Geomonas sp. RF6: one gene and its partners. The protein of the gene in region 2 interacts with the protein of the main gene of each other region in a pairwise test. Links are inferred from orthologs where the notes say so. Each region holds a gene or a part of one and is shown on either strand. Other genes may lie near its edges. The genes, in order: ung, ndk and LPW11_RS12705.

Region 1 (9,320 bases), 2.1 Mb from region 2 along the record:
AACAAGGTGAGAAACCTTGTCACCGAAAACCCAAGGTTTCCTACGTAAAGGTAATCTGCGTAGGGTTAGTCGGTCCCTAAGGCGAGGCCGAAAGGCGTAGTTGATGGGAAACAGGTTAATATTCCTGTACCACCTGTTGTTGCGATGGGGGGACGGAGAAGGGTAGGCGATCCAGGCGCTGGTTGTCCTGGTTTAAGGCTGTAGGCGGGAGAAGGAGGCAAATCCCTTTCTCTATTCAACGCTGAGAGCTGATGACGAGGGGGTATCCCCGTAAAGTCGTCGATCCCATGCTTCCAAGAAAAGCCTCTAAGCTTCAGACAGCAGGTGACCGTACCGTAAACCGACTCAGGTGGGTGAGGATAAATGTCCTAAGGTGCTTGAGAGAACACTGGTTAAGGAACTCGGCAAAATGATACCGTAACTTCGGGAGAAGGTATGCCCTTTTTGGTGAAAGCGATTCGCTCGCCTAGCTGAGGAGGGTCGCAGAGAAATGGCGGTAGCGACTGTTTACTAAAAACATAGGACTCTGCAAAGTCGCAAGACGACGTATAGGGTCTGACGCCTGCCCGGTGCCGGAAGGTTAAGGGGATTTGTTAGCCGCAAGGTGAAGCTTTGAACCGAAGCCCCGGTAAACGGCGGCCGTAACTATAACGGTCCTAAGGTAGCGAAATTCCTTGTCGGGTAAGTTCCGACCTGCACGAATGGCGTAACGATTTCCGCGCTGTCTCAACCAGTGGCTCAGCGAAATTGAATTCTCGGTGAAGATGCCGAGTACCCGCGGTAAGACGGAAAGACCCCGTGCACCTTTACTACAGTTTGACAGTGACATTCGAATTAGCTTGTGTAGGATAGGTGGGAGGCTGTGAATCCGGGACGCCAGTTTCGGTGGAGCCATCCTTGAAATACCACCCTGGTTGGTTTGGGTGTCTAACCCAGGTCCGTCATCCGGATCGGGGACACTGTCTGATGGGTAGTTTGACTGGGGCGGTCGCCTCCCAAAGAGTAACGGAGGCGCGCGAAGGTTCCCTCAGGCTGATTGGAAACCAGCCGTAGAGTGTAAAGGCATAAGGGAGCTTGACTGCGAGACCCACAAGTCGAGCAGGTACGAAAGTAGGTCTTAGTGATCCGGCGGTTCTGTATGGAAGGGCCGTCGCTCAACGGATAAAAGGTACGCCGGGGATAACAGGCTGATCTCCCCCAAGAGTTCACATCGACGGGGAGGTTTGGCACCTCGATGTCGGCTCATCGCATCCTGGGGCTGAAGTAGGTCCCAAGGGTTTGGCTGTTCGCCAATTAAAGCGGTACGCGAGCTGGGTTTAAAACGTCGTGAGACAGTTTGGTCCCTATCTACCGTGGGCGTAGGATACTTGAGAAGAGTTGACCTTAGTACGAGAGGACCGGGTTGAACGTACCTCTGGTGTGCCAGTTGTTCCGCCAGGAGCAGTCGCTGGGTAGCTATGTACGGAAAGGATAACCGCTGAAAGCATCTAAGCGGGAAGCCTCCTTCAAGATTAGGTATCCCCGGGAGCAATCCCCTGAAGGCCCGTTGTAGACCACAACGTTGATAGGCCGGGTGTGTAAGTACAGTAATGTACTCAGCTTACCGGTACTAATCGGCCGTGAGGCTTGACCATAAAAAATTATTGAAGGGGGGTGGACCTCCACCCCCCGATTATATGCTGCGACTGCCGACAGATCAGAAGACTATGCGATTGGAGAAACGATGTGCTTGAGGCAATAAACCTGAAGCGAAAAGTTTCTCTGTGGCAATGCCGAGAGGGTCACACCCGTTCCCATCCCGAACACGGAAGTTAAGCCTCTCTGGGCCGATGGTACTGCACGGGAAGCTGTGTGGGAGAGTAGGTCGCCGCAGGGAATTTAATTGAAAAGCCCCACCCCGAAAGAGGTGGGGCTTTTCTGCGTCTGGGGCTTCATGGCTGGCGCTGGCGCGAATCGACGGACGTTGTGGACGTTGTGGACGTTGTGGAGTATAAGAGGCAGTGGCGTCCCGGCGCTGACTGACTGTAGCACGGAGGGTGCGGTAATGGCTGATGCGGAAGGGGCGGTCCGGTTGGAGGAAGGGTGGAAGCGGCATCTCATCTCTGAATTCGAGAAGCCTTACATGCTCGAGCTGAAGGATTTTCTGCGACGCGAGCTCTCCTCCCGCAAAAGGATCTATCCGAAAGGAAACGAGTACTTCAACGCCTTCAATACCACTCCTTTCGATGCCGTGAAGGTCGTCATCCTCGGGCAGGATCCGTACCACGGGCCGAACCAGGCACATGGGCTCTGCTTCTCGGTGCCGCCGGGCACCCCCTCGCCCCCTTCTCTGGTGAATATCTTCAAGGAGATCCAGTCTGACCTCACCATACCTCCGGCGCACTTCCCTCATGGAAATTTGAAGCGGTGGGCCGAACAGGGGGTGCTCCTTCTAAACAGTGTCCTGACAGTTGAGGATGGGCGCGCTGCGTCGCACCAGGGGAAGGGGTGGGAGACCTTTACCGATCGTGCCATCAGTGCTTTGAATGATCAGCGCGAGCACCTCGTCTTCATGCTGTGGGGAGCCTACGCCCACCGCAAAGGGGAAGTCATCGACCAGAAGAGGCACCTTGTTCTCAAGGCTCCTCATCCTTCACCGCTCTCTGCCCACCGCGGCTTTCTCGGCTGCAGGCACTTTTCCAAGGCGGCGGCCTATCTCGCCCAACATGGGGTGCAGCCGATCGATTGGCGTCTCGGCTAGGTGTTGGAGGTGCGGGTATCTGCTGTGGCGGGGTCTGTGGGAGTCGTAACGGCGGGTTGCGGCAAGGCCTCCCAAATTTCCGGAGTCGGCGGCGGCCGGCGAAGCTGCGCTTCGGGGAGCACGTACTGGTCGAAGAAGTCCTCCGGGTAGGTCCGCACGTAATACGCCCTCAGTGCCTCCACCAGCCGTTCCTCGAGATGATATCCACACGCCCCGTAGAGGACTGAGAACGCCTCCGCAACGGGCATTGGATCGCGGTAGTGCCTCTTCGCGGTGATCGCCTCGAAGTAATCGGCTACTGCGATAATGCGCGCTCCGAGCGGTATGTCGCTTCCTTTCATCCCGCACGGATAACCGCTGCCGTCGAGTTTCTCGTGATGGGCACCCGCAACTGCAGGTACATCCCTGTACGGTCCCTCGAAATTGATCTTCGCCAGAATCTCCTTCGTCTTCAGCGAGTGGGCCTTTACCACTTCGTATTCTTCCTGCGTCAGCTTCCCCTTCTTTTTCAGTATCGTGTCCGGCACCCCTATCTTGCCGTAATCGTGCAGCAGCGCCGCGACCCGGATCACCTCGCAAAATTCCGGCTGCAGCTCCAGCTCGCGGCAGATCCCGAGGGAGTATTCCGTCACTTTCTCCGAGTGCCCCGCGGTGAGCGGGTCGCGGGCGTCGATACTCGCTGCGAGCGCATGGAGGATGGAGCTGAAGACGCGAACGCGGGAATCGGTGAGCTCCGCATTCCTGATGCTGATCCCCACGACCGAAGCAATTCCCATGAGCAGCCCGATGTCGCTCTCGACCAGCGCCTGCTTCGTCGTGACGTTGTCCACCGCCACGATCCCCATCGATTTCCTCTCGCAGATGATGGGGCAGCAGATGAAGGAAACCGCCCCCATTTTTCGGGCGAAGGCGAGGCTCCGGTTGGACAGGGAGTCCTTTATGTCCTCGACGTCGTTGATGAGGAAGGGCCTCTGTTCACGGTAGGCGCGCAGAAACATCCCTTTCGAGCGGGGACGGTCCAGATGGTAGGGGAATTTCTTGTACAGGGCGATGTGCTCGTCTGAGTAGCCATACCCTCCATGGAACACGAGGCGCGTTCCCTCCTTGTTGGCAAGGAAGATCACCCCGCGGTCGTACTTGAGCCGCTTCTGCATGACACGGAGGACGTCGGCCAGGATGTCGTCTGCATTCGAGTACGACCCGAGCCCCTGGGCGACGTCGTTTGTGAGGAGCGCGTTGTTGTAGTTTATATTTATCTGCTCCAGAAGGCTGTCCTTCGTGGCCATGGTGTTGCTGAGGCTGGAGAAGAGCCCGCGGAGTTCGCTCCTTTGGGCAGCTATGGTAATGAGCAGGGCAAGTATGAGGGAGCCGGTGAGGGATCTCTCCAGCATTCCCCAGTTATGTCCCAGGACGATTGTAACGTTAAGGAGTATGAGAAGGGGGGTGAGGATGTTGTGCACCCGCTTCAGGACGTCGGGGAGGGTGTTCTCCCAGGTGATGACATAGCGGCACACCTTCCCGCCGTTGAAGACGCATTCGGGGTGGGAGACTGTCGGCATCTTGCTGGAAAACATGAGGACGATCGCCTCGAAGAACCCCGCCCTGTTCTCACACTGGAACGGTCGCTCCAGCCCCTCCACCAGCGGGGTCACCACGACCTCCACCTGGGTGGAGGAAACCGCCTTTGCCTCATACATCGCTGACCTGGTGAAGTTGGAGGCGGTCTTTGTGGTCATCTGGAAGGTATGGGAGATACCGATGAAGCCGAGGATGTACTGCCGCATGACACCGAGCGCATCGACGGACGCGCAATAGCGTCCCGCCTCCCGCGCGATGTGCGGGTTGCTGGTCATCTGGATCAGCTTTTCCTGGAAACGGTTCACCTGGTCTTGAGTGAACCAGTGCCCCTGATCCGCGACCTCGTACTCCTTCATCCCTGCATACGCCAGCAGTTCGCCGATGTTCACAAACGGGTACCTCTTCTTCACCAGCTTGAGGTACGAGTCCGTGATCCTGCTGTTGTAGAGGGGAGCATGCACATCCATGGTCATTTCCCTGTGACCCGTGCGTCCTGGCGGACGTCAGGCCTCCGGAAGTGCGGGAGTTTCCCGCATCTCCGAATCCTCCGTCTTCCTGCCTCCACCCGCAAAGAGCGACTCCGTGAATTCGAAGTACTCCTCGAGGTAACGCAGATCGAGGATCCACAGCGCGTACGTCTTCTCCACCGGCAGCCTGCCGTTCTCCGCATAGCTGTACGGATAGGTCAGGACCGGCATCTCGCCGTCGTAGTGTGCTGCCACCTCCCCGAGTGCCGCCTGCATGACCTCTGCGGGAATCGACTCGTCGAGGACGATGAGGGTCGCGCAGTTGGTGAGGTCCGCCATGTTGAAGCCGGCATCGGTGGCGTGCGCCATGATTATCGCCTTCACACTCCCTTCATGATGCAGGGAGTAGAGGTGCTTCTCCTTGCGGAATCCGAGCTTCTGGTACTCCTTGTCCAGCGAGTCTGGCATCTCGTCCTCGCTGCGGAGGTCGAAGGCGTCCATCATGAGCCCCCCGGAGGTGAAGCCGTAGAAACTCCCGAGCTCCCTGAGATCGAAGGGGCAGGTTCTTTTCAGCTGCCATGGCTCCGGGAGAGCCTCCTTTACGGGGGGCGCAATGAAGTGGGAGAAGGCGAACCTGTCCAGCGAGCAGCGCTTCTGGTCGTTCAGGTGGCGCGCCACGCCGCCGAAGACGCGGTTGGGGAATTTGTTTTCCGGGCGGAAGTAGCAGTACACGTAGTTCAGGTGGGCGAAGTAGAAGTTACGCAGCACGTCCACATACTGCCCGATCTGGTGCAGCACGGCCATCCCCGCCTTCAAGGAGACGGTCTTGCGAGCCGCGTGGTGGTGGATCATCCAGGAGTTTTCATAGAAGCGCACCATCGCCACGTGCCCCAGGATGACCCCCTTGTCCTGGTAGGTGAAGTGCCGTGCGATGTGCGGGTTGTGGCCGTACAGCCTGTGGTAGATCTTCTTGATCGCTCCCTTGTTCGCCTGGAAGTGGGCGTACTTTTCGGGGTAGATGAAGCCGGTCTCGAAGAAGAAGTCCCACAGCGCGTCCATGTCCACGGTGCTGCAGACGTAGGAATTCTCGTTGCTCGCCTGGTGCAGGATGGAGAGAAGCTTCACGTGCTCGTGGATGTCCATGTCCATGATCACGAGGTCGCAGCTCGCCACCCCTTCATCGTCCCCCTCCGTCCTCCTCACCGTGCGGGACACCACCTGGACCCGGCAGGTGAAGTTGAGGGCGTGCCCGAAATTGAGCCGCGCCGTCGGTATGATCATCCCGGTCATCAGGACCGAATTTTCCTCCGTTTCCTGCACTGTCAGGGCCCACCCCGTGAGGGAGGTAACCTTCAGGTTCACGGTCTTCCCGATGAGGGGGTGCTCGAAGATGATGCTCGGGGAGGGGATAAGCTGCTGCGCCGCCCTCAGGTAGCGCTCGGCATTGAACCTGCGCACCGCCCCTTCCTGGCAGCTCAGCACGAAAGCTCCCTGCTTCTCCTTGAAGCTTTCCCTGGTGATGTCGCAGGGGCCGGAGTAGAGAATCTGCTTCCCGAGGTAAAGGTGGAGGTTGACCGGCGACCTGGGGCTGATCCACTTGAAGGTCTGCGGCGTCGCGACGCTACCCTCCACCCGCAGCGATACGGGAGTGAAGTCCGCCAGTGTCCCCTGGAAGAGCGCGCCGTCCTGGGTGAGCTGCACACCTATGCCGGAGCTGGGGTGCCTCCTGATCCGTCTCATCCTGAACTCCCGCCCCTTCATGGGGAGGAGTACGCTCAGCCCCTCCTCGTCGATGTTCAGGAGCTTCGGCGCCACCATGAGAAACTTCTTCCCGTCGTTCATCAGGAGATACTTGAAGCTGTAAGAGGAAAGGACCTGCTGGAGCCCCGGCCTGCGGATCCAGCTGCAGTCCAGGCGTTCCCCCGCGCAAGGGAGAGGCTTCACCGGCAGGGTGATCGTGTTGTCGTACTTGTTGTGCTTGAGGTGGACCTCTATGCTTTCATCCTGGAAATTGAGGTAATTGAGCTTGTTCACCAGGTACGACTTGTTGACGCTCCTGCTGCCGCTGCTCTCACTCTCGGCCTCGGGAATCGGGATTGCCTCACAAGGAAACATCATGTCACACCTCCAGCAGCCTCTGTCTTGGTAGTTGGGAAGTCTTCTGGTACGGCAGTAACTGTGTCACTGTGAAACGGGGCGGCGCGCCCCCGAAAATGTGTATCGGCGGGTGGCCAGGGGGAGTCCATTCTGGGCTGGGCAAACGTTAAAATTATGGCATTTTAATGCGGCTGCGCAAGCAATTTGTACGCCCCGGGTGTAGATGGCCCCGAGGGAAGGGGCGAAATGGTGAAAAGGGGTGGAAATCCCGCCACGTTGAGTGCTTCCCCCCGTGGGACGGCCGGGTGCCGAAGCCTTCATTGCATCGCCCTTTCTTCCCTTCGCCTTCCGGAAAGTTAGTAATTTCGTCACGAGGCGGTGAAAATTTCGACGCAGCGGGAGGTCAGCGGCGGGGCTGGCCTTTCCCACTCTGCAGCCACGCCTCGGATACCCGCACCACCCCGTGCTCGGCTCCGGAAATGCCCCGGATCGATCCCCTGGAGATGAGATGAAACCGTCTGGTACCGGCGTAGAGGTACATGACGTCTTCATTGATGAGGCTGGCGATCCGGCACAGCGCATTTTGTCTGATGCTGCCGTCGGTCGTCTGCTGGATCTTCAGCAGCTCATCCATGGCGGCATTGCTGTACCGGCTGAAGTTGAGCTTGCCCTCCGATTGAAGGGTGACGTTGAAGTATGGCCCCATGTCGTCCAGGTCCATCAGGCGCCACCCCGAGAGTTGATAGTTGCCGCGCATGACCCGCTGCACCAGCTCTCCCTCGGGGAGGTGCGTGACGGTGACGGTAACGCCGATACCGTTAAAAAGCTGCTGCACGAGCTTTCCCGCCGCACGTCCCCGCGGTGTATCCGACTCCAGAAGCTCCAGCGCAACCGGCGAGCCGTATGCGGTGAGGAGTTCCCGGGCCTTGGGGAGGTCGTGGTTGCGGTAGCTGACATCGGCGCAGGAGAGTGTGCCGCCGAAGGGGTCGCGGGCGACAGGGGCGGGGCCCCCCGACATGCTCTTCACGTAGGTCTCCTGATCCCACGCGTAGGCGAGGGCGCGGCGCACACGGGAGTCGTCCAGAGGTGAAACTTTGGTATTGATGATCAGGGTGTACGGCCCCGTCGACTGTGCGCTGTACACCTTGAGGGTCGTGTCCCCCTTCGCCGTGGCCACTTCGCTCCCGACGTCGCTGAGGACGATGTCGCTTCTTCCTTCCGTCAGTGCGGCGAGACGGGCGCTGGCATCGGCGATGGGCCGAAAGATCACCTTGTCGAGATACGGTCTCCCCTTGCGCCAGTAGTTCCGATTTTGCAGCACCACAAGGCGGTCGTTCGGCACCCACTCCTTGAAGACGAACGGTCCCGTCCCCACCGGAGCGCGGCTCTGTGTTTTGGCGCGTACAGCCTTGGGAGACGGTATGAAGGCACCCATCCACTGCGACTCGCTGAGCATCGCCCGCAACGGTGCCCACGGGTGCTTCAGGGTGAAGAGGACGGTGTAGTCGTCCCCCTTTGTGACGGAGTCGACAGGTTCCAGGTAGAGGGCGCCGGGGTAGCGTTTCGCGGGGTCGAGCATCCGCTGCCAGTGCTGAACCACTGCATCCGCATTGAACGGGGTGCCGTCGTGGAAATAGACGCCGGTGCGCAGCTTGATTGACCAGGTCAGTTCGTCCTTGGAGACTGTGGCGGAGAGGGCAAGCTCCGGCACCAGGTTTCCCTCCGTGTCGGTGGAGAAGAGCCGCTCTTCCACGGCCATAACGACGCTGCGGTCCCCGAGCTGCAGGTACCCCGCATTGAGGGGGTCGAAGCCGCGAAACTCCCGGTCGACCGCGATGGTGAGAGTTCCGCCGTACTGCGGGGCCGCGCTTTCGACGGTGGAAGAAAGGAGCGTGATGAGCCCGCACAGCAAGGTGGCTACAGCGTGGATGCCTCTCGGGAAGATGACGCGTTTCAGCCGGCCTGATCTTTTTCCGGCGCAACTAGAGAATCGGCGCATGGGCACCTCCTGATCGGTCCCTGTCACTCGCGAGTAGAATTTTTTGAGGCGCCGAATCCCTTCGCCATCACTTCTTCTCTTCCTTCCCTTCAAAGAGGACCTCGAGCCGGAAGGTGACGGCATAGCTGGTGGGATAGGTGTCATCGTCCCGGCGGGGCCAGAACACCTCGGGCTCCACCTCGTAAAAGAGCCAGCTCCTCAGGAAGTTGCGGCGGTAGCGCGCAAAGATGCGATGGTTGCTTATGCCGTGTGCCTCGGAGGTATCTCCATAAACTCCGGCTGCGACGGTGACGGCGCTCTTGGGGGAGAGCCGGTGCAAAAGGGAGAGCTCGCTTCCCCATTCGAAGCCTCCGATCTCCTCCGAGGCAGTGCCGCTGGTGGCAAGGCGCAGCTGCGTCTCGGGGGAAAGGGAGCGCTCGATCGATACCTCTGTCGTCTC
Region 2 (10,745 bases):
CTGTCGCGGTTGAAGCGAAGCCTCAGCATGACCCCCTTCACCGGGGGGGCCGCCCCCTGGCCGCTGTCGCCACCCGCCGTCGCGGGGAGCGGGCCCGGCGGCGCCTGCTGCGCCGAGGAGACCGGCTGGAGAACGGGCTGCGGGGGGGGAGCCGCGGCGGGCGCCGGGGGCGGTGGGGGAGCCGGCTGCTGCGGGGGAGCCGGCCGCTCCATCCGCTCCTGTCCTTCGGTCAGGAATATGGCGGCGAGAATGACGAGGCACAGAAGAAGCGCAGGGACCGCCCACCTGCCGTGCCCGCCGAAGCGGACCCGCTCCACGACCTGGAGGTGCGGGTGGTCCGCCTCCTCGGGGTGCGCTTCCGCCGGTGGGAGGGTCGCCTCGTAGCGCGCCACCACCTCGTCGCCGGAAAGGCCGAGAAACCCCGCGTATAGCCTTAAGAAGCCCTTTATGTACGCCGGGTTCGGGAGCTTTTCGAAGCGCCCCTCCTCGATGGCGGTGAGGTAGGTCCTGCTTATCTTGGTGGTGCGGGTCGCCTCCTCCAGCGTCACGCCGCGCGCCTCGCGCGTGCTGCGCAGGAGCTCCCCTACCCCCCCTCCATTTCCTGCTTCTGCCTCAGGCACGCTCCCCTCACTTCAGCAGGTCCAGGTATTCCCTGGAGAGCTGTCCGATCTCGGAATCAGGTGCTATGCGGATCACTTCCCTGAAGGCGCTCCTGGCAGCGCCGGTGTCCTTCATCTTCACCTGCGCCAGAGCCAGATAATAATATGCGTTGGCGTAGGAGCGGTTCAGCTCCAGGGCCTTTTTGTACTCCGCTATCGCCGCCTCGGTGCGGTCCATGGCGAAGTAGACGCGCCCGAGCTGCAGCCGCGCCCTCGCGTCCGCCGGGTTCCTGGCGATCACCCCCCTGAGGATCGGGAGCGCCTGCTGGTACTCGCCGCTCCCGAGGTAGGCGAGCCCCAGGTTTATGCTGGCATTGTCGGTGTCGCGGTAGAAGATGTCCTCGAGCACGAGCTTGAACTGCGCCGCCGCGTCGTTCCACCGCTTCATCTCCAGGTAGTTCACCCCGAGGTTGTTGCGCGCCTCCGAGTAGGCCGGACGCTTCTCGATCGCCTTCAGGTACTTCTCCTCGGCAAGCTCGTAGCGACCCTTCCGGAAGTAGGTGAGACCTAGGAGATTCAGGAGCTCCGGGTCCTTTGGTGTTATCTTCTCCGCCTCGGAAAGCTCCACCAGCGCGCCGGTGATGTTGTTCTCGGCAAGGTAGGACTGACCCATCTGAAGGTGGTAGGCAGCCTTGTTTTTGGCGGCCTCGTTGAGGGCGCAGCCGCCGAGCGCCAGCGGTGCTGCAACAATGAAAATGCAGAGAAAACGGGTCGGGAAAACGCCTATCATGCCGGAACCTCTACTGGGGATAATTAACAGATGAACTTTAGGTTGTCAATGAACCTGCCCTTACAGCCCCCCCACCTCTTCGAAGTGGGTCATGCGCTTGAAGTCGCGGTAGCGCGCCTCGATGTCGGGGTAGGTGAGAGTCCTCAGACGGTCGAGACTGAAGGCTTCCACGTTGAAGGAGGCCATGACGCTCCCGAAGATGATCGCCTGGCGGATCGCCTCCTCCGAGGTGTCCCCGATGTTGGCGAGGTACCCCATGAAGCCCCCGGCGAAGGTGTCCCCGGCGCCGGTGGGGTCGAAGACCTCCTCCAGCGGGTAGGCGGGTGCCGCAAAGAGGGAGCTGCCGTTGAACATGAGGACGCCGTACTCGCCGCGCTTCACCACCAGGTTCTTCACCCCCATGGCGAGGATGGCGCGCGCCGCCCGCACCAGGTTTACCTCCCCCGAGAGCTGGCGCGCCTCCGACTCATTGATGATGAAGATGTCGACGCGGCTGATGACCTCTTTCAACGCCTCCGGTTTGGAGGAGATCCAGAAGTTCATGGTGTCGCAGGCGACGAGCTTTGGCCTTTTTACCTGCTTCAGCACCTCGAGCTGCAACTCGGGGTCGATATTGGCGAGGATGAGGTACTCCGCGTCGGCGTACTGGGGGGGGATCCGGGGCTTGAAGTGCTGGAAGACGTTCAGGTGCGTCTCCAGGGTCTGCGCCTCGTTCAAGTCGTAGCCGTAGTACCCCTTCCAGTGGAAGGTCTCCCCGGGGACGCGGGAGAGGCCGGTGAGGTCGATGTCGCGGGAGCGCAGGAAATCGACGTGCTCCTGCGGGAAGTCCTCCCCTACCACCGCCACCAGGTTCACGTCGGTGAAAAAGCTCGCGGAGGTGGCGAAGTAGGTGGCGGAGCCGCCAAGGACCCGCTCCCTCTTCCCGAACGGGGTCTCCACCGAATCAAGGGCCACCGAACCGACAACGAGTATGCTCATAACGCCTCCAGGATCAGATGTAGTCGGCGCCCCGGAGCCGTCGGGGGACAGGCGAGAGGGGCGCCGCAGTAGGTGCAGCCTCAGAGATATTTGCCGATGATAAGGTCGAGCGCCTCGCGCGTCTCCACCGGGATGACGGAGCTGTCGCCCCGGACCTCGCTGATGATGGCGTACTGCAGCGCGGAGGCGCAGGGGCACCTCCGCTCCCCGCCGATCCGGTGCACCGCGGCACGAATGATGGACTTCGCCGTCGCCACATTGGACTTGATGATGGCGACGACCGCCTCCACGGAGACGTCTTCGTGGCTGTCGTGCCAGCAGTCGTAGTCGGTGGAGAGGGCGATGACGCCGTAGCAGAGCTCCGCCTCGCGGGCGAGCTTTGCCTCGGTGAGGTTGGTCATCCCGATGATGGAGGCGCCGAAGGAGCGGTACATGTGGCTTTCGGCTCGAGTGGAGAAGGCGGGGCCTTCCATGCAGAGGTAGGTGCCGCCGCGGTGCACGGTGGCGCCGACTTCGGTGGCGGCGGCATAGAGATCCGCGGAGAGGTCGGCGCAGACCGGATCGGCGAAGGCGACGTGGGCGACGACCCCGCCGCCGAAGAAGGTGTCCCTGCGGATACCTTTCGTGCGGTCGATGAACTGGTCGGGGATGACGATGTGGCCGGGGACGATCTCCTCGCGGAGGCTCCCCACGGCGGAGACGGAGATGATGCGGGTGACGCCGAGCTTCTTCATGCCGTAGATGTTGGCGCGGTAGTTCACCTCGCTCGGCATGAAGCGGTGCCCCTTGCCGTGACGCGGCAGGAAGACCACCGGGATGCCGTCGAGCTTTCCGGTGATGAAATCGTCAGAGGGCCTGCCGAAAGGGGTGTCCACCGTGACGTGGGCGATGTCAGTCATCCCCTCCATCTCGTACAGCCCGCTGCCGCCGATAACGCCGATCACTTCTTCCGCCATAATCCCTCCTGTATTGCATAGTAAATAAATATAGTAGCTTTTCTGCCCTGCGCGATGAAGTGGTGATCCCTGCTGCGTCCGCTCGAACTCCGAGCCCGCAGGAGATGAATCCTAGGCCGCCGCCTCGGCGCTCTCCGCCGCTGCCGCCGCTCTCCGCCCGCGCTCCTCGTCGAGCTTCCCCTTCAGCTGCCCGCAGGCGGCAGAGATGTCGCCGCCGCGGCTGGAGCGGGTGATGACCGTCACGTGCTTGTCGAGGAGGTACTTGTGGAAGCGGTCTATCGTCTCCTGGGTCGGGGTGCGGAAATCGCAGCTGCCGTGCTCGTTGAAGGGAATCAGGTTCACCTTCGAGGGGAAGTTGGAGATGTGGCGCACCAGGCGCTTCGCGTCCTCCAGCGAGTCGTTCAGGTCGCGGATCATGACGTACTCCACCGTGATCCAGCGCCTCGACGGGAGCGGAAACTCCTTGCAAGCCGCGAGGAGCTCCTTCAGCGGATAGCGCCGGTTCACCGGCATGATCCGGTCTCGCACCTCGTCCGTCGTGGCGTTCAGGGAGACCGCGAGGTTCACCACCACCGACCTGCCGAGCTCCGCCATCTCCGGGACGAGCCCGGAGGTAGAGACGGTGACCTTGCGGTTGGAAAACTGGAAGCCGTCCGGATCGGTGAGGATCTGCACCGCGGGGACGACTGCGGAGAGGTTCGCCAGCGGCTCACCCATCCCCATGAAGACGATATTGCGCACCGGGTGATCCCTCTTCACCGCGCAGACCTGGTTCACGATCTCAGCCGTGGTGAGGTCCCGGATGATCCCGAAGGTCCCGGTGAGGCAAAAGGCGCACCCCATGGCGCACCCCACCTGGCTGGAGATGCACAGGGTGTTGCGACCTTCGTCCGGGATGAGGACCGCCTCCACCGCGTTTCCGTCGGCCAGGCGAAAGAGGTACTTGCTGGTGCCGTCCGCGGAGGACTCCACCACCTCCGGCACGAGGTTCGAGATGGTGGCCGTCTCCGCGAGGGAGTTCCTGAACTCCTTGGAGATGTTCGTCATCTCCGCAAAGGAGAGGGCGTCCAGCTGGTAGAGCCACTTGAAGATCTGCTTGGCCCGGAAGCGCTCCTTGCCGACTCCGGCAATGTACTTTTCCAGCCCCTGCAGCGTGAAATTCTTGAGATCGACTTTTTCCATGCCCGTTAGCATATAAAAAAGCCCTTCTAAAGCGAAGGGCTTTTTTTACCTCATCTGTTGTGAATCTATATTACACCAGTTCCAGCGCGCTGAAGAAGTAGGGGATCTCGTAGGCAGCGGACTCCGGGGAGTCGGAGCCGTGCACCGTGTTCTCCTCGATGCTCACGCCGAGCTCTTTCCTGATCGTCCCCGCGTCGGCGTTCGCCGGGTTGGTGGCGCCCATGAGGCCGCGCCATGCCAGGATCGCGTTCTCCTTCTCCAGCACCATGACGATGACCGGGTTGCGTACCATGAAGGTGCACAGGTCGTTGAAGAAGGGGCGCTCCTTGTGCACGTAGTAGAAACCTTCCGCCTGTGCCCTGGTGAGGCGGATCTTCTTCATCCCCACGATGCCGAAGCCGGCGTTCTCTATCATCTCGATCACCTTACCGGTGACGTTTCTCTCAACTGCGTCAGGCTTTATGATTGCGAATGTTCTTTCCATTTCTTCCTCCAGGACTTTATTTAGAATGACCGCCATACATAGCACCGCGCCGCGGCGCTTGTCAAGGCGATTGGGGAGCGGCGGACATGAAAAAAGCCCACAGCAGGTAGCCGTGGGCTTTTTCGTGAAACAGGTGCACCCGTTTCCGAATTACTTGTGCTCAGCCGGAGCAGCCGGAGCAGCCGGAGCCTTAGCGGAGGACATCGGAGCCTGGGCCGGAGCAGCCGGAGCAGCCGGAGCAGCCTGCTCAGCAGCAGGAGCCGGAGCCTCTTCCTTCTTCTTGCAGCCAGCAGCAAAGGCGAGAGCCAGAGTGAGGCAAAGTGCGAGAGAGATCAGTTTTTTCATTGACGATATCACCTCTTTTCTTTTGAGATTTACCATTACTGCGCGAAGCGCATGGTTTTTACTGGCAACACAAAGGGCGAATATACTAGCATTCGGGTAAATGTCAATACTTTTTAAACGGGGAAAAGATTTCTTTCTCTTAGAATAAACTTCCCGTTCGACTCCGAAAAAGAGGCAAGTAGCCGATCCTTCGAAAGAAAGTCATGACACCCCAAAGCGGCACCAGTCGCAGAGCCACGTCCAGAGCGGCGCTGCGGAGACGGATTTCCCTCCCCCTCTCGTCCTAGCATAACAAGTCACTAATGGAGTGCAACGTCCCGACAAACAATGATTTCGTATGCTTCATGGAGCGTGACTCATGGCGTTGCAGAGTCGCGGCGTTCTCTATTGCCGTTACTTCCTCAGCGTTCTCAATTACTTCTTATGAAAAGCCGGGACAAAGGTTAACTCTTGTAAACCGGATACAAATAGATTATTTTTATTAGCACTTCTGCGACCAAGGGGGGAGGCTGTGAACGAGATGCTGAACACCGAAGAGAAGAGACTACTTCTGGAACTGGCCAGAGAGGCAATAACCAGCTATGTCAGAACCGGTGAGGTTCCCGTGCGAGAGGTGACGGCACACCCCCTCACCGAATGCGCCGGCTGCTTCGTGACCATAAAGAAGGAAGGGGCGCTGCGCGGCTGTATCGGCAACTTCACCAGCGACAAGCCGCTGTACAAGCTGGTCCAGGAGATGGCGGTCTCGGCAGCCACCAGGGACCCGCGCTTTTACCCCATGAAGGAAGAGGACCTCATCTCGTTCGACCTGGAGATTTCCGTCCTCTCCCCCCTCACGAAGGTCGCCTCGGTGGAAGAGGTACAGGTAGGGGTACATGGCTTGTACCTGGAAAAGAACTTCTCGCGCGGCGTCCTCCTCCCCCAGGTCGCCACAGACCACGGCTGGGACCGCGAAACGTTCCTCAGCCAGACCGCGCTGAAAGCGGGGCTGAAGAAGGACGACTGGAAGGAAGGGAGCGACGTCTACGTCTTCACCGCAAAAGTGTTCGGGGAAAAGTGACGATTATTTCGGGAGTGTGATTTTGAGGAAGGGGGTGCCGCCGCACCCCCTTTTTTTGTAGCCTTAATGTAGGCCGGAATAAGCGAAGCGTTTCCGGCACCTCAGAGGGAGCATCTACAACTGGCGCCTCCCGCGGGAAACGCAGCCACGAAAAAAGGGGAGCCCCAAGAGCTCCCCTTCCCGTCTTCCTCTATTCAATACCTCTAGAACTTGCGGCCACCCTCCGCCGCCCACTGCTCCAGCATGTCCGTGGTGACCGACTTCGGCCTCTCCAGCGGGTAGCCAAGCGCCCTGTCCCAGATGATGTTGGCGCAGCACCCGAGCGAGCGGCCGACACCGAAGAGGACCGTGTAGAAATCCCACTCCTTCACGCCGTAGTGCCACTGGATGACGCCGGACTGGGCATCGACGTTCGGCCACGGGTTCCTTGTCTTGCCGTGCTCGGTGAGGACACCGGGCGCTACCTCGTAGATCATCGACACGAGCTTGAAGAGCGGATCCTCCGGGAGGTGCTTCAGGGAGAAATCGCGCTGGGCCGTGTAGCGCGGGTCGGTGCGGCGCAGGACGGCGTGGCCGTATCCCGGTATGACCTGCCCTGCGTTCAGCGTATCCCACAGCGCCTTCGTCACGTTCTCCTTCGTCGGCTCCACCCCTTCCCCAAGCTGCCTCTGGAAGCGCAGGATCCAGCCGAGCACCTCCTGGTTCGCCAGACCGTGCAGCGGCCCGGCGAGGCCGTTCAAGCCCGCGGAGTAGGCATAGAAGATATCGGAGAGTGCCGAGGCGACGAGGTGCGTCGCATGGGCGGAGACGTTCCCCGATTCGTGGTCGGAGTGGATGATGAAGTACATGCGGGACACGTCGTCGTACGGCTTCCCCACCCCCATCATGTGCGCGAAGTTCCCACCGAGGTCGAGCTCCGGGTTCGGGGTGATGATGTCCGCATTCTTATAGTTATAGCGGTAGATGAAGGCGGCGATCTCCGGCAGGCGGGCCACCAGGTCACAGCAGTCCTCGTACATCGGCCCCCAGGCGTCCATCTTGTTGAACTTCCCGGAGTTGTAGAAGCGCGAGAACTTCGAGTCCCGCTGCATGGAGAGAACGGCGGAAGAGAGCATCACCATCGGGTGGGTGCCCCGCGGCAGCGAGCGGATCACGTCGTACACGTAGTACGGGACGTTGGCGCGCCCCTTGAAGTCATAGAGGACCTCCTCCACGTCCGACTCGGTCGGCATGTCGCCGGTGAGGAGGAAATACCAGAACGCCTCCACGGTCGGGTACTCCGAGCCCGGCGCCTTCGGAAGGTCCGCAAAGGTTTCCGAAATCGTCTTGCCGCGGAAGCGGATCCCCTCCTGCGGGTCAAGGGAGGAGATATCGGTGAGCAGGCACCTGACATCCCTCGCCCCGCCGACGCACTGGCCGATGTCCACCTTGTCGATGACGACGTTGCCGCTTTCCTTAACGAGCTTGGCGAGGCGGGGGCGATGGGCCTGGATCTTCTCCAACAATCTCTCTTTCAATCTTGCCATACAAATCTCCTTTCCCCTGCGGGAGCACTGCGGCCTCGGGACTGCCGTACTGTAATGCCTCGTGCGTTCTCGTTACTCCGCCTTACCTTTTCGTATACTGTATACAAAATGATGCCACATGTATACCCTGATAATGCACCGAATGCAAACGGAATGTTGCAGAAATATTCCGCCTAGAGGAGGACCAACTCCTCGCTCGAATAGGTGAGGCGCTCCACCCCGTTTTCCGTCACCAGGAAGGTGTTTTCAATACCGACCGCACCATGTTCGGCAAAGACTGCCTTCGGCTCGAAGGCGAACACCATCCCCGGCTCGAAAGTCATCTTGTGCATCCCCGCCGCGATGAAGGGGTACTCGTCCAGCTCGATCCCGACGCCGTGCCCGATGAAGGACACCTGGGATGTTTTCAGCCCCATGAAGCTGTCGGCGTAGCCCAGCTCTGCCGCCAACGAGAGGCAGGCGTCGTAGACGTCTCCGCAACTCTCCCGCTGCGCCACGAGCCGCAGCATCAGCTCCTGGACCTTCAGCATATCCGCGTACGCCGCGGCGATCCTGGGGGGGACGCTCCCGATGCCAAAGACGCGCGTCTGATCGACGATGTAGCCGTCGCAGCAGGCACCGAAGTCCACCAGCACCTGTTCGTTGCGAACCAGCATCTTTCTCGTGGCGCCCTGCCCGAAGGAGGGGTTGAGCCCCGCGCCCCCGAGAGGGGTATTAGAGAAGGACGGCGTAGCGCTCTCTGATCCGGAGAGGACCTGGTCCATAAATATCTCGGCGTTGAAGCCGCGCATCCTCAGGTAACCCTGGTGCCCCTCCAGGCGAGCGGCCCGCTCAAGCTCCGCCGCCAGCTCCAGCTCGCTGATCCCCTCTCGTATCACTTCCGCCGCGCGACGGTACACGACGTCGCACTGGCGCCCCCCTTCCCTCAAAAGGTCGATCTCGTAGCCGCTCTTTATCATCCTCGCACGGCGGATGATGTCGGAGGCGTCGCTGATGACTGCGTCTTTGAAGAGGGTCGCGTACTTCTGGAAGAAGTTGACGGGGACGACGTCGAGCTCCATCCCGATCCGCTTTGGATGGGGGAGCCCGTAGTCGTTCAGCAGCGGGGGGAGATCCCGCATGGAGTTTCCCGGGAGGACGGCGGAGAGGGCGCTTTCAGCGCGGGCACGCACCAGATCGCGGCGGACGAGGTAAAGAGGCTCCCCTGCCACGGGTATATAGAGGGTGCCGCACTGGATGGTGCCGGTGAAGTAGAAGAGGTCCGCGTTCTGCAGCACGATGAGGGCATCGAGCCCTGCGTCCGCCATCATCGCCTGGACTTTTCGGCAGCGTCCCTCCAGTTCGGTCTTCGGTGTCAGTCGCACGTGCACTCCTCGCTATACGTTTAAAGCTTATCTCAGAAAAAAGCCCGTGACCCTGAAGGGGAAGGGGACACTCTCTCGATGTTCCGAAGCAGCCGTTTTAATTAGAGCTGAAGTGAGGGGAAAGAGTACCGTAACAAAATTCGAAGTCAACCGGAGGCGCTCACGATCCCGCTCTGCCGGCAGCCATGTTTGCCCGGCTCAAACGGCTGTTGCAAAATGAGTAATGATTTCGGAAGGTTCTTTCACTTACCATAGCGCGTCCTGCTATGTCAATGTTTACAGATTCTCGTCCCCCGGCGCTTTGGAGGGGGACGGCGGGGGGGGGGAGAGTGCCAGATCGAAAGGCGGGCATATCAGAAGACAAGATTGGCCCCGCAATCTCCCTGCCTCTCCCAATTAGTATTGTCAGAGCCTGCCCCCCTCACGTATCATGCTCGCGGAGAGAGTGGCTCGAGGTGCGGGTTGGAACGGTGCGCCTGCATACAATACTGGAGCGGTAAAAGCTTCGTTAACCTTGACTCACCCTCCGACATGCCACCCCGTTTTCGGCGCACAGTTGAGGAGGCATGGCAGACAGCGCTGCATAAACTGCCGGAATTATTGAGGGGGCAATACTAACGTCGTTTTGGGGAGCGTGCCGAATTCTTGGGCAATCCGTTATAGCACCCATCCCGGGCGAAGTTACGCGTCACATTCACATGTTTTCAACAGCACTTTCCACAATTGATGTGGAACCAGCGTGTATAACGGAAATAACGGCGCAACTACAGGCCGTTAGGCTGAAGAGAACTATTTTACCCACCACCAGGAAAGGCCACCGCGAGGTTTTTCACCCATGCGCACCATACTCATCATCGAAGACGAAAAGGATCTGGCGGAGCTCCTGGCTTTTCACCTGGAAAAGGAGGGATTTCGCCCCGCACTCGCCCACGACGGCATCACCGGCCTGGCGGAGGCGCGGGCAAATCTTCCGGACATGATCATTCTCGATCTCATGCTGCCGGGCATGATGGGGACCGAGGTGTGCCGGCTCCTCAAGGGCGCGGAGAAGACCGCGCGCATCCCGATAATCATGCTCACCGCAAAGGGGGAGGAGATAGACCGGGTCGTGGGGCTTGAGCTCGGGGCCGACGACTATGTGGTGAAGCCCTTCTCCACGCGGGAGCTTCTCCTGCGAGTGCGCGCGGTGCTTCGCCGCAGCGGAGCCGAGGCCGAGGCGCCGCAGACGGTGCAGATCGGCCCGGTGCTGATCGACATGGAGAGACATCTTGTGATGGTGTCGGGGGAAGAGATCGCCCTCACCTCCACGGAATACAAGCTCCTCACCTATCTGGCGCAACGCCTTGGGCGCGTGCAGAGCAGGGAGCACCTGCTGCAGGAGGTGTGGGGGTACAACTATCTCGGTGACACCCGCACCGTCGATACGCATCTCACCCGGCTCCGCACGAAGCTGAAGGAAGG
Region 3 (4,300 bases), 2.1 Mb from region 2 along the record:
TATTCGGTCGCCCTGGTTTCCCTGATGACGTTCACCTTGATCTGCCCGGGGTAGGTCATCTCGTTCTCGATCTTCTTTGCAATATCTTTGGCGAGGAAGAGAGCGCGCTCGTCGGAGACCTGCTCGCTCGCCACCATGACGCGGATCTCGCGCCCTGCCTGGATGGCGAAGGAATTGGTGACGCCGTCGAAGGAGGTGGCGATGCGCTCGAGGTCGTCGAGGCGCTTCACGTACGTCTCCATCATCTCTCGACGCGCGCCGGGGCGTGCGCCGGAGAGTGCGTCCGCTGCCTGCACGAGGATCGCCAGAACAGACGCCGGCTTTTCGTCCTCGTGGTGCGCCATGATGGCGTGCACGATCTTCGGGCTCTCGCCGTACTTCTTGGCGATCTCGGCACCGATGACTGCATGGGACCCTTCGATCTCGTGGTCGACCGCTTTTCCGAGGTCGTGCAGAAGACCGGCACGCTTCGCCTGTTTCACGTTTATGCCGAGCTCGGCCGCCATGATGCCACAGAGGAAGGCGACCTCGAGGGAGTGCTGGTACACGTTCTGGCTGTAGGAGGTGCGGTACTTCAGTCGCCCGATGAGCTTCAGGATCTCCGGGTGGATGCCGTGCACGCCGAGGTCGAAGGCGGCCTGATCACCAGCCTCCTTCATCGCCTGCTCGATCTCCTCCTCTGCCTTTGCCACCACCTCTTCGATGCGCCCCGGATGGATGCGGCCGTCGGCGATAAGCTTCTGCAGGGAGAGCTTTGCCACCTCGCGGCGCACCGGGTTGAAGCCGGAGAGGATGACCGCCTCGGGGGTGTCGTCGATGATGAGGTCGATCCCGGTGGCAGCCTCGAGCGCCCTGATGTTGCGCCCTTCGCGCCCGATGATGCGCCCCTTCATCTCGTCGGAAGGAAGCGCGACGACGGAGACGGAACGCTCGGCCACGTACTCGCCGGCGTAGCGCTGCATGGCGAGCGCCAGGATCTCCTTCGACTTCTTGTCAGCGGTCTCCTTCGCCTCTTCCTCCATGAGCTTGATCCGCTTCGCGGCGTCGAGCTTCGCCTCGTCCTCCATGGCGTCCATGAGGACCTTCTTCGCCTCCGCGGAGGTCATGCCGCTTATCTGCTCCAGGCGGGCGCGCTGCTCGGCCACCAGGACATCCAGATTCTCTTCCTTCTGAACAAGCTCCTGCTGCTTTACGGTCAGCCCCTGCTCGCGCTGCCCCATCGACTGCTCACGCTTCAGAAAATCGGCGTCGCGCTGATCGAGTACGTCCGCCTTCTTGTCGAGATTTTCTTCCTTTTGCTGCAGCCTCTTCTCGAGGGCCTGCAGGTCCCGCCGTTTCTCTTTGGTCTCCCGCTCAAACTCCGCCTTTGCCTGGTAAACCTCGTCCTTGGCCTGGACCGCGGCTTCCTTGGTGATGACCTCTGCCTCGCGCTTGGCGTCCTCGACGACCTTTGCGGCCGTAACCTCGGCATTGGCAACGAGAGAATCAGAAAGCCTCTTGCGCAGGATGTTGCCGACGGCGTAGCCGGCACCTCCAGCCACCAGCACGAGGATAATCGATATCATGATGTAAGTGCTCATTCGTACCTCCCCAACTATATTTTTTTAACGCGAACCGCAGCTGCTTCGGTGACGACGAGATCCATCATCACGTCGTGCGGTTCGCCGGCAATCTCTTCCACCAGCTGAAAATCGTAACAGAAACCGACCAGGCGCCCGCTCCCTTCCATGCGGTGCAGCGCCCTGTCGTAAAATCCCCTTCCGTACCCGATGCGCCGCCCGAAAAGGTCGAAGGCGACCCCGGGGACAACGATGAGGTCGGCAGTGAGAGGGTGCCGCGGCTCCCCCTGCGGCTCCAGAATCCCGAAGGCACCGCGGGCGAGGTCGGAGAGAGCCGCCACCCGCCGAAACTCAAGCTCCGGTCCGACCACGGCTGGAAAGAGGAGCTCCTTCCCGAGGCGAAGCGCCTCCCGGGCGACGAGCGAGGTCTCGACCTCGTTGCGGATCGGCGAGTAGAGCGCCACCGTGCTTGCCGCGGCGAACTCGGGCAACGAAAGGAAGCGCCGCTGCACGGCATCGCTTAACGAAGCGACCTCTGCCGGGGTCAGCTCACCACGCCTGGCGAGAGCCCCTGATCTGAGACTGCGTTTCGGCATAACTCACCGTTGAAAAGTAGAGACGTTGCTGCGGAGGTGCGGACGAAAGGCCGTCCGAGGAGACAGGTGGACAAACGGGGGGATGCGACTGGACTGCGACCAGGAGAGAATTGACAGTATCGGTAGAAAGGGCCGCGTTCAATTGAAGCGCCATTGAACTCTATATGTGAAGCCCCTTGATCCCAGGACAAGAAACATGCGCCTTTAGGCTACCTATGGGCAAACCGGCGAAAAATACAGGCCGTGCCGGTTCTGGCAAGACTTTACTAGCCGACTTATCAGCCGCTATATGGTGAATCTCCCGCAAGAGACCTGAAACCTCACCCCGCCTGGCTGTCCAGAAGGGTCATGAGGTGCGAGACGCGCTGCTCCAGCGCTTTCTGTCCCGCCTCATGCTCTTTCCGTACCGCCAGGTAGGCCTCGGCAATATTCATCATCGCAAGAATAACCACGAGTTGGGTATCCCCGCTAGGTACAGCTTTTTCCGCCTCTGCCAGCTTCGCGTTGACAAGGGCCTCCACCTCCGCGACATGCTGCGCCGCGGCGGTGCTTTTCACCTGGAGCTCACGCCCGAGGATCTTTATATTGTGCGTCGTGAGCGAAGTCAAAGGCCTTCCAACCTTTTGAGGATGGCGTCGATACGGGCGGTGAGGGTGCCCCGCTCGGCTTTCAGCCGCTCGTTCTCCTCTGCCAGGAGAGAATTTTCCCGGCGCAGCGCCTTCACGGCATCCAGCAGGGAAACGATCCTTTTCTCAAGTTCATCCAGCATAACACCGCTCGCAGCCATCTATTTTTGCGGTCAAAGTGTAGGCGAAGACGCCTTCAAAAGTCAAGGAATTATTGAAAAAGCGCCTCGACGAAGTCGACCGGATCGAATTCGCGCAAGTCCTCCACGCTCTCCCCGACTCCGATGAAGCGCACCGGCAGGGAATACTCCTGACTCACCGCGACGACGATCCCCCCCTTGGCGGTGCCGTCCAGCTTCGTGAGCGCCACGCCGGAGACAAATGCCGCCTCCTTGAAGAGCTTCGCCTGGGAGAGCGCGTTCTGCCCGGTACCCGCATCGAGGACGAGAAGCGTCTCGTGCGGCGCCTCCGGGATCTCGCGGCTGACGACACGGCGGATCTTCTTCATCTCCTCCATGAGGTTCACCTTCGTGTGCATGCGTCCGGCTGTGTCGATGATGAGCACGTCCGTGCCGCGCGCGACCGCGGCCTTGCAGGCATCGAAAACCACGGCGGAAGGATCCGCCCCTTCCTTGTGCCGCACCAGATCCGCACCGACTCTCCGGGCCCAAAGCTCCAGCTGCTCGGCGGCGGCGGCGCGGAAGGTGTCGGCGGCGGCCAGAAGGACCTTCTTCCCCTCACCCTGGTACTTCGCGGCGAGCTTCCCGATGGTAGTGGTCTTCCCGACCCCGTTCACACCGATCACCAGAATGACGAAGGGGGTGGCGCCGGTGACGGCGAGGGGAGCGGCATGCTCCTGGAGGCGCAGGAGGATCTCCTCCTTCAATGCCTTTTTCAGCGCATCGCCGTCCTGCAGCTCGTTTCGCTTCATGCGCTGCTCGAGTGTGCGCACGAGATCAACCGTCGTCTTTACGCCGATATCGGCGGTTATGAGGATCTCCTCCAGCTCTTCGAGAGTGTCGGCGTCGATCCGCTTCTTGCCGAGCAGGAGGGCATCAACGCGCCCGACGATGCTCTCGTGGGTCCGGCTCAGCCCCTGCTTCAGGCGGTCGAATAGGGAGGGCTTCGCAACAGGCTCCGCAACCGCCTCCTCCTCGGGAGTCTCCTTGCCGAGCGGGAACTTCGCGAAGCGCTCGAAGAAGCCGCGCTTCGCCGGCTCCTCCGCCTCGCCTCCCTCCGGTTCCTGCACCGGCAGCAGGAGTTCCTCCTGCGCCACGGGGGGAGCTCCCTGCGGCGGCTGCGGTGGAGCGGTCTCCTTCACAGGCACCTCCGGCTCGGTCCTTTCCGGCGCGTCCGGTTGTTCCGACTCCGACTGCTGCGCCTTCCCGCCAAGCCGCCCCCAAAGCCCCTTCAGAAAGCCTTTATTCTCCTCGGCCATCAGTAAATCTCCTTTTTAAGCCGTTCAACGGTACAGCGGAAGCTTCGCAGCGCCATGAGCGGCAGGGTCGAGCGCGACAGG

The links.
Region 1: the proteins of ndk (region 2) and ung interact in binary tests that used the Escherichia coli proteins (3 or more experiments, as listed by UniProt). The link is inferred for Geomonas sp. RF6 from one-to-one orthologs.
Region 3: the proteins of ndk (region 2) and LPW11_RS12705 interact in binary tests that used the Escherichia coli proteins (3 or more experiments, as listed by UniProt). The link is inferred for Geomonas sp. RF6 from one-to-one orthologs.

The regions. Positions count from the first base shown.
Region 1 is NZ_CP087999.1:2,935,717-2,945,036, forward strand. The notes cover bases 1,099-3,892. They hold ung (uracil-DNA glycosylase), read left to right. Parts: upstream 1,099-2,044; coding sequence 2,045-2,740; downstream 2,741-3,892. Other genes in these bases: LPW11_RS12755 (HD domain-containing phosphohydrolase), read right to left, coding at 2,737-3,892. Outside these bases: more of LPW11_RS12755, read right to left, coding at 3,893-4,785; LPW11_RS12760 (pilus assembly protein PilZ), read right to left, coding at 4,822-6,903; LPW11_RS12765 (ABC transporter substrate-binding protein), read right to left, coding at 7,286-8,881; LPW11_RS12770 (hypothetical protein), read right to left, coding at 8,949-9,320. UniProt on the Escherichia coli protein: Excises uracil residues from the DNA which can arise as a result of misincorporation of dUMP residues by DNA polymerase or due to deamination of cytosine.
Region 2 is NZ_CP087999.1:820,381-831,125, forward strand. Bases 3,283-6,028 are described here. They hold ndk (nucleoside-diphosphate kinase), read right to left. Parts: upstream 4,990-6,028; coding sequence 4,576-4,989; downstream 3,283-4,575. Other genes in these bases: mtnP (S-methyl-5'-thioadenosine phosphorylase), read right to left, coding at 3,283-3,323; rlmN (23S rRNA (adenine(2503)-C(2))-methyltransferase RlmN), read right to left, coding at 3,435-4,505; LPW11_RS03555 (hypothetical protein), read right to left, coding at 5,140-5,334; amrA (AmmeMemoRadiSam system protein A), read left to right, coding at 5,846-6,028. Also shown: LPW11_RS03525 (helix-turn-helix domain-containing protein), read right to left, coding at 1-620; LPW11_RS03530 (tetratricopeptide repeat protein), read right to left, coding at 628-1,389; LPW11_RS03535 (PfkB family carbohydrate kinase), read right to left, coding at 1,450-2,367; more of mtnP, read right to left, coding at 2,448-3,282; more of amrA, read left to right, coding at 6,029-6,394; LPW11_RS03565 (citrate (Si)-synthase), read right to left, coding at 6,598-7,920; LPW11_RS03570 (M24 family metallopeptidase), read right to left, coding at 8,094-9,284; LPW11_RS03575 (winged helix-turn-helix domain-containing protein), read left to right, coding at 10,120-10,745. UniProt on the Escherichia coli protein: Major role in the synthesis of nucleoside triphosphates other than ATP. The ATP gamma phosphate is transferred to the NDP beta phosphate via a ping-pong mechanism, using a phosphorylated active-site intermediate.
Region 3 is NZ_CP087999.1:2,925,481-2,929,780, reverse strand. The notes cover bases 376-3,258. They hold LPW11_RS12705 (5-formyltetrahydrofolate cyclo-ligase), read right to left. Parts: upstream 2,156-3,258; coding sequence 1,595-2,155; downstream 376-1,594. Other genes in these bases: ftsY (signal recognition particle-docking protein FtsY), read right to left, coding at 2,993-3,258; LPW11_RS12695 (hypothetical protein), read right to left, coding at 2,760-2,924; LPW11_RS12700 (cell division protein ZapA), read right to left, coding at 2,476-2,763; rny (ribonuclease Y), read right to left, coding at 376-1,580. In the rest of the region: more of rny, read right to left, coding at 1-375; more of ftsY, read right to left, coding at 3,259-4,219; LPW11_RS12685 (roadblock/LC7 domain-containing protein), read right to left, coding at 4,219-4,300. UniProt on the Escherichia coli protein: Involved in the removal of 5-formyltetrahydrofolate.